Linked DNA regions of Thiohalobacter thiocyanaticus. Each later gene encodes a partner of the first gene's protein in a complex. Links are inferred from orthologs where the notes say so. Each region holds a gene or a part of one and is shown in the gene's direction. Other genes may lie near its edges.

Region 1 (4,297 bases):
AGCGAGCATACCCTTGCCGCCTACCGCAGCGACCTGAGCCAGTTTGCCCGCTGGCTGGCCGGACGCGGCTGCAGCCTGCGGCAGGCCGGCCAGGCCGACCTGCTGGCCTACCTGGCCCACCGCGCCGGCAATGCCAAGGCGCGCAGCGCCGCTCGCGGCCTGTCCAGCCTGCGCCGCTTCTACCGCTTCCAGGTGCGCGAGGGTCGGCGCCGGGACGATCCCACTGCGCGCATCGACTCGCCCAAGCTGGGCCGGCCCCTGCCCAAGGCGCTGACCGAGGCCGAGGTGGAGGCCCTGCTGGATGCACCGGACACCCGCACTGCCCTGGGGCTGCGCGACCGCACCCTGCTGGAACTGGTCTATGCCTGCGGCCTGCGGGTGAGCGAACTGATTGCGCTCACGCTGCCGCAACTCAACCTGCGCCAGGGGGTGGTGCGGGTCACCGGCAAGGGCAACAAGGAACGGCTGGTGCCGCTGGGCGAGGAGGCCGCCGGCTGGGTCGAGCGTTATCTCGGGCAGTCGCGGCCGGCACTGCTGCGCGGCCGGGTCAGCGATTACCTGTTTCCCGGCCGCGGTGGTGCGCCCCTGACCCGCCAGGCCTGCTGGCACCGGATCAAGCGTTATGCCCTTGCGGCCGGCATCCGCAGTCCCATCTCGCCCCACACCCTGCGCCACGCCTTCGCCACCCATCTGCTCAATCACGGTGCCGACCTGCGCGTGGTGCAGCTGCTGCTGGGCCACAGCGACCTGTCCACCACCCAGATCTACACCCACGTGGCCCGGGCCCGGCTGCAGCAGTTGCATGGCGAGCATCACCCGCGCGGCTGATCGCGGTGTGCGGTTGAAATGTGTAAACTTTCCGTCCCATCCGGCGTCTATACTGGCGAACCCACTGGGCAGACGCCTTTCCCGACCATTGCAGAGATTGTGATTTATGTCTGATTTGAAACGAATTGTGGCCGGACTCACGGCCCTGCTGGCGAGTCTTGTCAGCGTACCCGCACTGGCGCTGGAACTGCCGGAGAAGGTCAGCCAGGCGCTGGAGGACTTCCAGCCCGGGCGCAGTCCGGACGCGGTCAGGGAGGGGCCGATCGCGGGCCTGTACGAGGTCGCCTATGGGGCGCAGATCTTCTATGTCAGCGCCGATGGTCGCTTCCTGTTGCAGGGCGCCTTTCTCAATACCGAGACCGGCGAGAACGTGACCGAACAGCGCCGGGGCGAACTGATCCAGGCCGAACTGCAGCGCATCGGCGAGGAGCGGATGGTGATCTTCGCCGCCGACAAGCCCGAGCACACCGTGACCGTGTTCACCGACATCGACTGCGGCTACTGTCGCAAACTGCACCAGGAGGTCGATGAGCTCAACGCGCGCGGCATCACGGTGCGCTACCTGTTCTTCCCCCGCAGTGGTCCCGGCACGCCGTCCTGGCGCAAGGCCATCTCGGTCTGGTGCGCCGATGACCGTCAGCAGGCCCTGACCGACGCCAAGAACGACAGGCCCGTGGCGACCGCGCACTGCGACAACCCGGTCGACGCACACATGGAACTGGTGCGTGGTTTCGGCCTGCGCGGCACTCCCGCCATCGTCATGGAGGACGGCAGCATCATCCCCGGCTATGTGCCGGCGGAGAAGCTGGCTGCCGCGCTGGACGGCAAGCCCTTGCGATGATGTAGACGCAAGAGACAAGGTGCAAGGATCAAAGGGGTTTGACTTGAATGGCACTTGGTTGGCTGTCATTGCGAGCGCAGCGTGGCAATCTCATACTGCAGAATCAATTGATTGGAGATTGCCACGTCACTTCGTTCCTCGCAATGACGGGTGTTATGTGGCTTAACTAAGCGCCATTCGGGTTTGACTTGTATCTTGTATCCTGAATCTTGTATCTCATAACAGGTAATTGGACATCTGCCGCCGGTAGCGGCTGACCAGTTCGCCCTGGTTGCCGAGGATCTCGAAGATGTCGATCAGACCGCGCCGGGCGATGCCCTCGTTGTAGTTCTTGTCCCGCTTGAGGATCTCCAGGTATTGCTGCATGGCGGCCTCGTAGTCGCCGGCCAGGGCGTGGCGGGCGGCCAGCTGTTCGCGCGCCTGCAGGTTGGCGCCGTCGTCGGCGACCTGCTGTTCGAGCGCTGAGGTATCCGGCGCATCCTCCGCCGCCCGTGCCAGTTCCAGCTGCGCGAACAGACGCTTGGTTTCGTCTTCTTCCTGGATTGCCAGCGGCAGGCTGGCCAGGGCCTTGCGCGCCTCCTCCAGCCGGCCGATGCGCATGGCGATGCGGGCGATGTCGAGCTGGATGCGGCTGTTGTCGGGGTCGTCGGCGGCGGCGATCTGCAGCATGCCCAGGGCCTCCTCGCCCTGGCCGGCCTCGGCCCTGGCCAGCGCCTGCTCGCGCACCGCGTCGGAGGGGCGCGGCAGGTAGCGGTCCAGCAGTGCGCGCAGGGCGGACTCGGGCTGGGCGCCGAGGATCTCCTCGACCACCTGGCCGTCGCGGAACAGCTTCATGGTGGGGATGCTGCGGATCTGGAAATACTCGGCCAGTCCGCGCTCGGCCTCGGTGTCGACCTTGGCCAGCAGGAAGCGGCCGGCGTATTCCTCGGCCAGCTGCAGCAGCACCGGTAGCTGCATCTGGCAAGGGCCGCACCACTCGGCCCAGAAATCGACCAGCACCGGGACCCGGCGGGAGTTTTCGATGACGACCTGTTCGAAGGTGTCGAGGGTGACATCCACTACGTTCGGATGGTCGCTCATGGGGGCTCCTTCAATACTCTTACTGAATCATTGCATGGATGCATGTAGGTCGGGTTGGCGAAGCGTAACCCGACAGAGATGCTGCGCCGTGAACGTCGGGTTACGCCCTTCGGGCTAACCCGACCTACGAGGTTCGCAGGATATGCAGGTATCAATCGATATCCAGCAGCACCAACTCGCGCGAATGGGTGTAGAGGATACCGCATTCAATGGGCAGTTGCGGCCACAGGCGCCGCGCGCCGGCGGCATAGTAACGCATCTGGCCCTGGAAGGACGCGGCATGCTGCGCGGCCGGCGCGGTGCCCAGCCGATGGGTCTTGTAATCGATGAGCAGCAGCCGGTCGGCCCGGCGCACCAGCCGATCGACGATGCCCTCCACCAGGACGCCGTCGTCCAGGTACTGCAGCGGCACCTCCTTCCAGGCCATTTCATAGCGGGCCGGGTCGAACAGGTCGGCCAGTCCGGGGTGGGCGAGCAGGGCGCGGGCCTCGGCCAGCCAGGCCTGCAGGTCGTCCTGCATGGCATCCCGGCCCGCCCAGGCGGCCAGCCGCTGCAGGGCGACCCCTGCGCTGATCGGGGCCGGCGCGCTCAGCCACTCCAGCAACAGGTGCACCGCCTGGCCGCGCAGGCGGCCGTCGGCATCGAAACCCTCGCTGTCGGCGATGGTCTCGTTGCGGCGGCTCGGCGCCAGCCGGTCGCGCGGCAGGGCAAATTCCAGCGGTCGGGCCAGGCGCGGATCCGGGGCCGGTGCTTCGGCCGCTGCCGGCGTTGCAACATTCGCCGCCGCAGCCGGCGCCACGCCGGTCTCCAGCACCAGCGGCGTGTCGAGGGCTTGCGTCTCCGGTGCCAGCCCGGTGCGGATCAGGTCGTGCCAGCCGCTGCCGCTGCCCCGGGCCGGGGCGGTGCCGGAGACGATCAGCAGCTGCCGCGCCCGGGTCAGGGCCACGTACAGCAGGTTGGCGTCCTCGCGCGCCTCGGCCTGCTGCTGGGCCGCCTGCCAGTCGCGGCTGATGCGGTCGCGCCGCGCCTGGCCCGGGTTGAGCAGGAAATAGCGGGGGCGCGCGTCGCTTGCCGGCCAGTCCACCAGCGCCTGCCAGGCGCTGCGGTCGCGTTCCGCCGCGGCGGCATCCAGCAGCAGTACCACCGGTGCCTCCAGGCCCTTGGCGCCGTGGATGGTGAGCATCCGCACCCGGTCGCCCGCCGCCGGCGGGGCGTCGTCCGGGGCCTCGTCGCTGCGTTCGCGCAGGCGGCTCAGCTGCTGCAGGAAGCGCGGCAGGCTGGGGTAGCGGCCGCTGTCGATTTCCAGCGCCAGTTCCAGGAATCGCTGCAGGTTGGCCAGTACCTGCGGCCGCAGCGCCGCCGGCGTGGCCGCGGCGTAGCGCGCCAGCACGTCCCCCTCGAAGAAGACCCGGTCCAGCAGGTCATGCACCGGCAGCCGTCCGACCCGTTCGTCCCAGCGCGGCAGGCAGTCGGCGGCCCGGCGCAGGGCTTCCGGCGTGGCCGGATCATCGGCCAGTGCACTCAGCCGGGCCATCCAGTCGCCCTGCT
Region 2 (5,182 bases), 2.0 Mb from region 1 along the record:
TGTCCTTGAGCTCGATCTCCTTGGCGACGGAGACGCCGTCCTTGGTCACGGTGGGAGCGCCGAAGGCCTTCTCCAGCACCACGTTACGGCCCTTCGGGCCCAGGGTGACCTTGACCGCGTTGGCCAGGATGTTCACGCCCTTGACCATGCGCTGACGCGCATCATCACTGAATCTGACTTCTTTCGCTGACATATTGCTAATCCTCTCCTGAAAATTCTGTTATGCGGCGGCCCGGGCTCAGCCCTCGATGACGGCCATCACGTCTTCTTCACGCATGACCAGCAGATCCTGGTCCTCAACCTTGACCTCGGTGCCGGAGTACTTGCCGAACAGGACCTTGTCGCCGACCTTGATGTCCAGCGGACGCAGTTCGCCGTTCTCCAGGATCTTGCCGTTACCGACGGCAACCACCTCACCGCGGATGGGCTTTTCGGTTGCCGAGTCCGGGATCACGATCCCACCGGCCGTGGTGCGTTCTTCTTCCATACGCTTGATGATCACGCGATCATGCAACGGACGAATATTCATCTGGCACTCTCCTTAAAAACCAAAGATGGTCATTGGGTTGTGAGTGTTAGCACTCGTTTGTAGTGAGTGCTAATAATAGCGGCGGCGATTGGAGTTTCAAGGGGGATGCGATTAAATTTATTTTCTCATGGAAAAACAGGTTTAATCTCAGGCGGGGAAACCGGCCCGAATGGGGCATATTCCGACCGCGCCATCCCCGCGCAGGCGGGGATGACAGGAACAGAGCGTAGGTCGGGTTAGCGCAGCGTAACCCGACATGCCGCGGTGGATGTCGGGTTACGCCTTCCAGGCTAACCCGACCTACGGTACTGCTGGATTCCCGCCTGAGCGGGAATGACGGATTTAATGCCGCATCGCAGGGTGGGTGAAGGCGCATTGCGCCGCAGCCCATCGTGGACCGACAGCGGTGCGCTGGGTTGCGCTGCGCTCCACCCATCCTACATTGACTTATAATATACTGTTTTATTTATCATTTTCACGCGTATATTCGCCTTCCAGCGTCACCGGCCCCTTGGGCTGGCCGCCGGCGGGGCCGGCGCCCGGCGGCGGTCCGCCGCCCAGCTGACGGGCGATCCAGGCCCGGATCAGGGCCTGGCGCAGGGGCGGGATCAGGCCGAGAAAGCCCAGGGCGTCGGTGAAAAAGCCCGGGGTCAGCAGCAGGACGCCGCTGATGACCAGCACCACCCCTTCCAGCATCTCCACCGCCGGCAGTTCGCCGCGGGCCATGGACAGCTGCAGCCGCTGCAGGGTGGAAAAGCCCTGGAAGCGCAGCAGCAGGGCCCCCAGCACGGCGGTGAATACGACCATGAAAACCGTGGGGACGGCGCCGATCCAGCCCCCGACCTTGATCAGGAAATAGATCTCGACCAGGGGGACGCTGAGAAACAGCAGGAGCAGTACGGCGAAGGGATTCATCCCCGGAACCATAACGGATGGCCCCGGGGGCGGCAACATCAGTATCCGCCGCTTCCGGCATCCCCCCCACCTTCCGGCATCCCCCACCTTCCGTCATCCCCCCCACCTTCCGTCATCCCCCCCACCTTCCGTCATCCCCCCACCTTCCGTCATCCCGGCGCAGGCCGGGATCCAGAACCCGCCGCGGTCAGTGGATCCCGGCCGGAGCCTGTGCCGGTGCAGGCCGGTACCGGGATGACGTCTGAGGGGAAATGAAATATCCCCCCAGCCTCAACCGTCTCTGCCCTCAAGGGTTTCCCTCAATCACCGACTTGGTTATCTTCCCGCCCATGAAGGACAAATACTGCATCGTGCTGGTTACCGCACCGGAAGCCGACGCCCGCACCATCGCCCGTGCCCTGGTGGCCCAGGATCTGGCGGCCTGCGTGAACATCGTGGCGAATCTCACTTCGGTCTACCGCTGGCAGGGCGAGGTGGAGGAGGACACCGAGCAGCTGCTGGTGATCAAGACCCGCCGCGATGTCCTGGAGGCCCTGAAGGCGGCCGTGCTGGAAGCCCATCCCTATGAACTTCCGGAAATTATCGCAGTCCCAATTGTGGATGGCCTGAGCGGCTACCTGGACTGGATCGACGAGAGCGTACTGCTTCAATGACACCCATATCCCTGACTTCCCCGTCATGCCGGCGCAGGCCGGCATCCATGCATCTGACCCCGCTGGGTTCCGGTCTGCGCCGGAACGACGGGAAAGAGGCCACGGCCAGGGGTTTCCCGGCACTGCGCTTCCTCGGCCTGCTGTTGTCCCTGTTGCTGCTGCCGCTGCAGTCCCACGCCCTCTGGGGCGATGACGAACTGCTGTCCGCCGACGAGGCCTTCGCCATCAGCGCCGAAATGGCCGGTCCGGACCGGGTGCGCGTGACCTGGGACATCGCCGACGACTTCTACATGTACCGCCAGCGGGTGCAGCTGCACTCCGATACCGCGGGGGTGACGGTCGGCACGCCGGAATTTCCTGCCGGCAAGATGAAGCAGGACGAGACCTTCGGCGAGGTGGAGGTCTACTTCGACAAACTCAGCATCACCGCGCCGGTGGAGCGCACCGCCGGTGCCCCGGCCGAGTTCGTGCTGCGCGCCGTCTCCCAGGGCTGCATGGAATCGCGCGGCATCTGCTACACCCCGCACACCCAGAAGCTCACCCTGGCCCTGCCCGCCGCGGCGGCCGCCAGCGGCGACGCCGCCCCGCCGACCGGCGAACAGAGCTTCGGCGGCGGCGGCTTCGGCATGGAGAGCGATCTGCTCGACGTCGACGACGCCTTCCAGCTGGAGACCGCCGTCATCGACGGCAATACCCTGGAGGCACGCTGGGAGATCGCCCCCGGCTACTATCTCTATCGCGACAAGTTCAGCTTTCAGCTGCTTGAGGGCGAAGGCGTGGCGCTGGGCACGGCCGACTTCCCCGCCGGCGAGATGAAGGACGACGAGACCTTCGGCCGGGTCGAGGTCTATCACGACGGCGTCACCGCCACCCTGCCGCTGCAGCGCACCGCGACCGACCCGACCGCCATCCGCCTGTCCATCGGCTACCAGGGCTGCGCCGAGGGCCGCATCTGCTACACCCCGCAGACCCGCGAGGTCAGCCTGGAACTGCCGCAGGCCGCCGCCACCGTCGCCGAGCTGAGTGTCGATGACAGCGCAGCCGCCGCCCCCCCGGTCACCGAACAGGACCGCATCGCCCAGAGCCTGGCCAGCGGCAACACACCGCTGGTGATCCTGACCTTCTTCGGCTTCGGCCTGCTGCTGGCCTTCACCCCCTGCGTGTTCCCGATGATCCCGATCCTGTCCTCGATCATCGTCGGCCAGGGCGAAGACATCACCACCCGGCGCGCCTTCACCCTGTCGCTGGTCTATGTGCTGGCCATGGCCCTGACCTACACCGTGGCCGGCGTGATCGCGGGCCTGTCCGGCGAGAACCTGCAGGCGGCCTTCCAGAACCCCTGGATCCTGGGCAGCTTCGCCACCGTGTTCGTGCTGCTGTCGCTGTCCATGTTCGGTTTCTACGATCTGCAGATACCGGCCTCCTGGCAGAGCAAGCTCAGCGAGATCAGCAACAAGCAGCAGGGCGGCACCCTCACCGGCGTGGCCATTATGGGCTTCCTGTCCGCGCTGATCGTCGGCCCCTGCGTGGCCGCGCCGCTGGCCGGCGCGCTGATCTACATCGGTCAGACCGGCGACCCCTACCTGGGCGGGGCGGCCCTGTTCGCCCTGAGCATGGGCATGGGCGCGCCGCTGCTGGCCATCGGCACCGGCGCGGGCAAGGTGCTGCCGCGCGCCGGCGACTGGATGAACGCCATCAAGGCCACCTTCGGCGTGCTGCTGCTGGCCGTGGCCATCTGGATGCTGGAGCGCATCATCCCCACCGCCGCCGCCATGCTGCTGTGGGCCGCCCTGCTCATCATCAGCGCCATCTACATGGGCGCCATGGACCGGCTGGACGTGGACGCCAGTGGCTGGCAGAAGCTGTTCAAGGGCATGGGGGTGGTGCTGCTGGCCTGGGGCGTGATCCTGCTCATCGGCGTGGCCGCCGGCGCCCGCGACACCCTGCAGCCGCTGCGCGGGCTGGCACTCGCCGGCGGCGGCACCACCGCCCAGGCCCAGGCGCAGGGCATCGAGTTCAAGACCATCAAGAGTCTGGATGACCTGCAACGCGAGGTCGCCGCCGCCTCGACTCAGGGCAGGAGCGTGCTGCTGGATTTCTATGCCGACTGGTGCACCGACTGTCACCGCATGGAGAAGAACACCTTCAGCGACCCGCAGGTGCAGCAGGCCCTGGCCAACACCGTGACGCTGAAGGCCGACGTCACCGCCAACGATGACATCGACAAGGCCCTGCTCAAGCATTTCCGCATCCCCGGCCCGCCCAGCCTGATCCTCTACGATGCCAGCGGCGAGGAACTGCGGCGCTATCGCATCATGGGCTACATGGGGCCTGAGGAGTTCGCCGCGCATGTGAATGCGGCGTTTGGGGGGTGAGTGAGGAGTGACCCCTTCATTCTCTCGCCGTTAATTATCCCGTCATCCCCACGCAGGCGGGGATCCAGACTCAGCCATCCCCATGGATTCCCACCTGCACGGGAATGACGGAATAGTGGGCTTCGCGGACAGCATCACAACAGATCTGAATACAGATCCCGCCACTGCGGATTCATTTTTTCAATCGCCCGCAGTTTCCAGGCACGCCTCCACTTCTTTATCGCCTTTTCCCGGCAAATTGCCGAATCCATGTTTCCATGCCACTCATACCATACGAGCATGGTGACACCGTATTTTCGTGTAAACCCTTCAACCGCATGAGTTCTGTGCTCCCAGACACGCTTCACGATATCTGAGGTTACACCTGTGTAAAGGGTTCCATTTCTTTTACTGGCGAGGATATAAACGCACGGCTGCCTTTTCATTACCCAACCTCCATGTCGGATAACAAACGGTTCTAGTGTCTGTGATTGCAGTGGTCTCTGGATCCCGGCCTGCGCCGGGATGACGGAAGAGGGAGGCCGCCCTCACGCCTCACGCCTCACGCCTCACGCCTCACGCCTCACGCCTCACGCCTCACGCCTCACGCCTCACGCCTCACGCCTCACGCCTCACGCCTCACGACTTCAGATTATATTTCTTCAACAGGTCATACATGGTCGGCCGGCTCACACCGAGCAGTTCGGCGGCCTGGGAGATCTTGCCGCCGC

Evidence for each region.
Region 2: the proteins of CFK21_RS11940 (region 1) and CFK21_RS02920 are in contact, whole or in part, in a crystal structure (PDB 1JZD), measured with the Escherichia coli proteins. The link is inferred for Thiohalobacter thiocyanaticus from one-to-one orthologs.

What each region holds. Positions count from the first base shown.
Region 1 is NZ_AP018052.1:2,587,049-2,591,345, reverse strand. What follows is about bases 1-2,801. They hold CFK21_RS11940 (DsbC family protein), read left to right. Parts: upstream 1-934; coding sequence 935-1,669; downstream 1,670-2,801. Other genes in these bases: trxA (thioredoxin), read right to left, coding at 1,886-2,749; xerD (site-specific tyrosine recombinase XerD), read left to right, coding at 1-828. Also shown: CFK21_RS11930 (UvrD-helicase domain-containing protein), read right to left, coding at 2,901-4,297. UniProt on the Escherichia coli protein: Acts as a disulfide isomerase, interacting with incorrectly folded proteins to correct non-native disulfide bonds.
Region 2 is NZ_AP018052.1:624,927-630,108, reverse strand. What follows is about bases 1,803-4,808. They hold CFK21_RS02920 (protein-disulfide reductase DsbD), read left to right. Parts: upstream 1,803-2,144; coding sequence 2,145-4,472; downstream 4,473-4,808. Other genes in these bases: CFK21_RS02915 (GIY-YIG nuclease family protein), read right to left, coding at 4,607-4,808; cutA (divalent-cation tolerance protein CutA), read left to right, coding at 1,803-2,097. Outside these bases: groL (chaperonin GroEL), read right to left, coding at 1-193; co-chaperone GroES, read right to left, coding at 239-529; CFK21_RS02930 (FxsA family protein), read right to left, coding at 992-1,444; more of cutA, read left to right, coding at 1,774-1,802; more of CFK21_RS02915, read right to left, coding at 4,809-4,897; prsR (PEP-CTERM-box response regulator transcription factor), read right to left, coding at 5,091-5,182. UniProt on the Escherichia coli protein: Required to facilitate the formation of correct disulfide bonds in some periplasmic proteins and for the assembly of the periplasmic c-type cytochromes.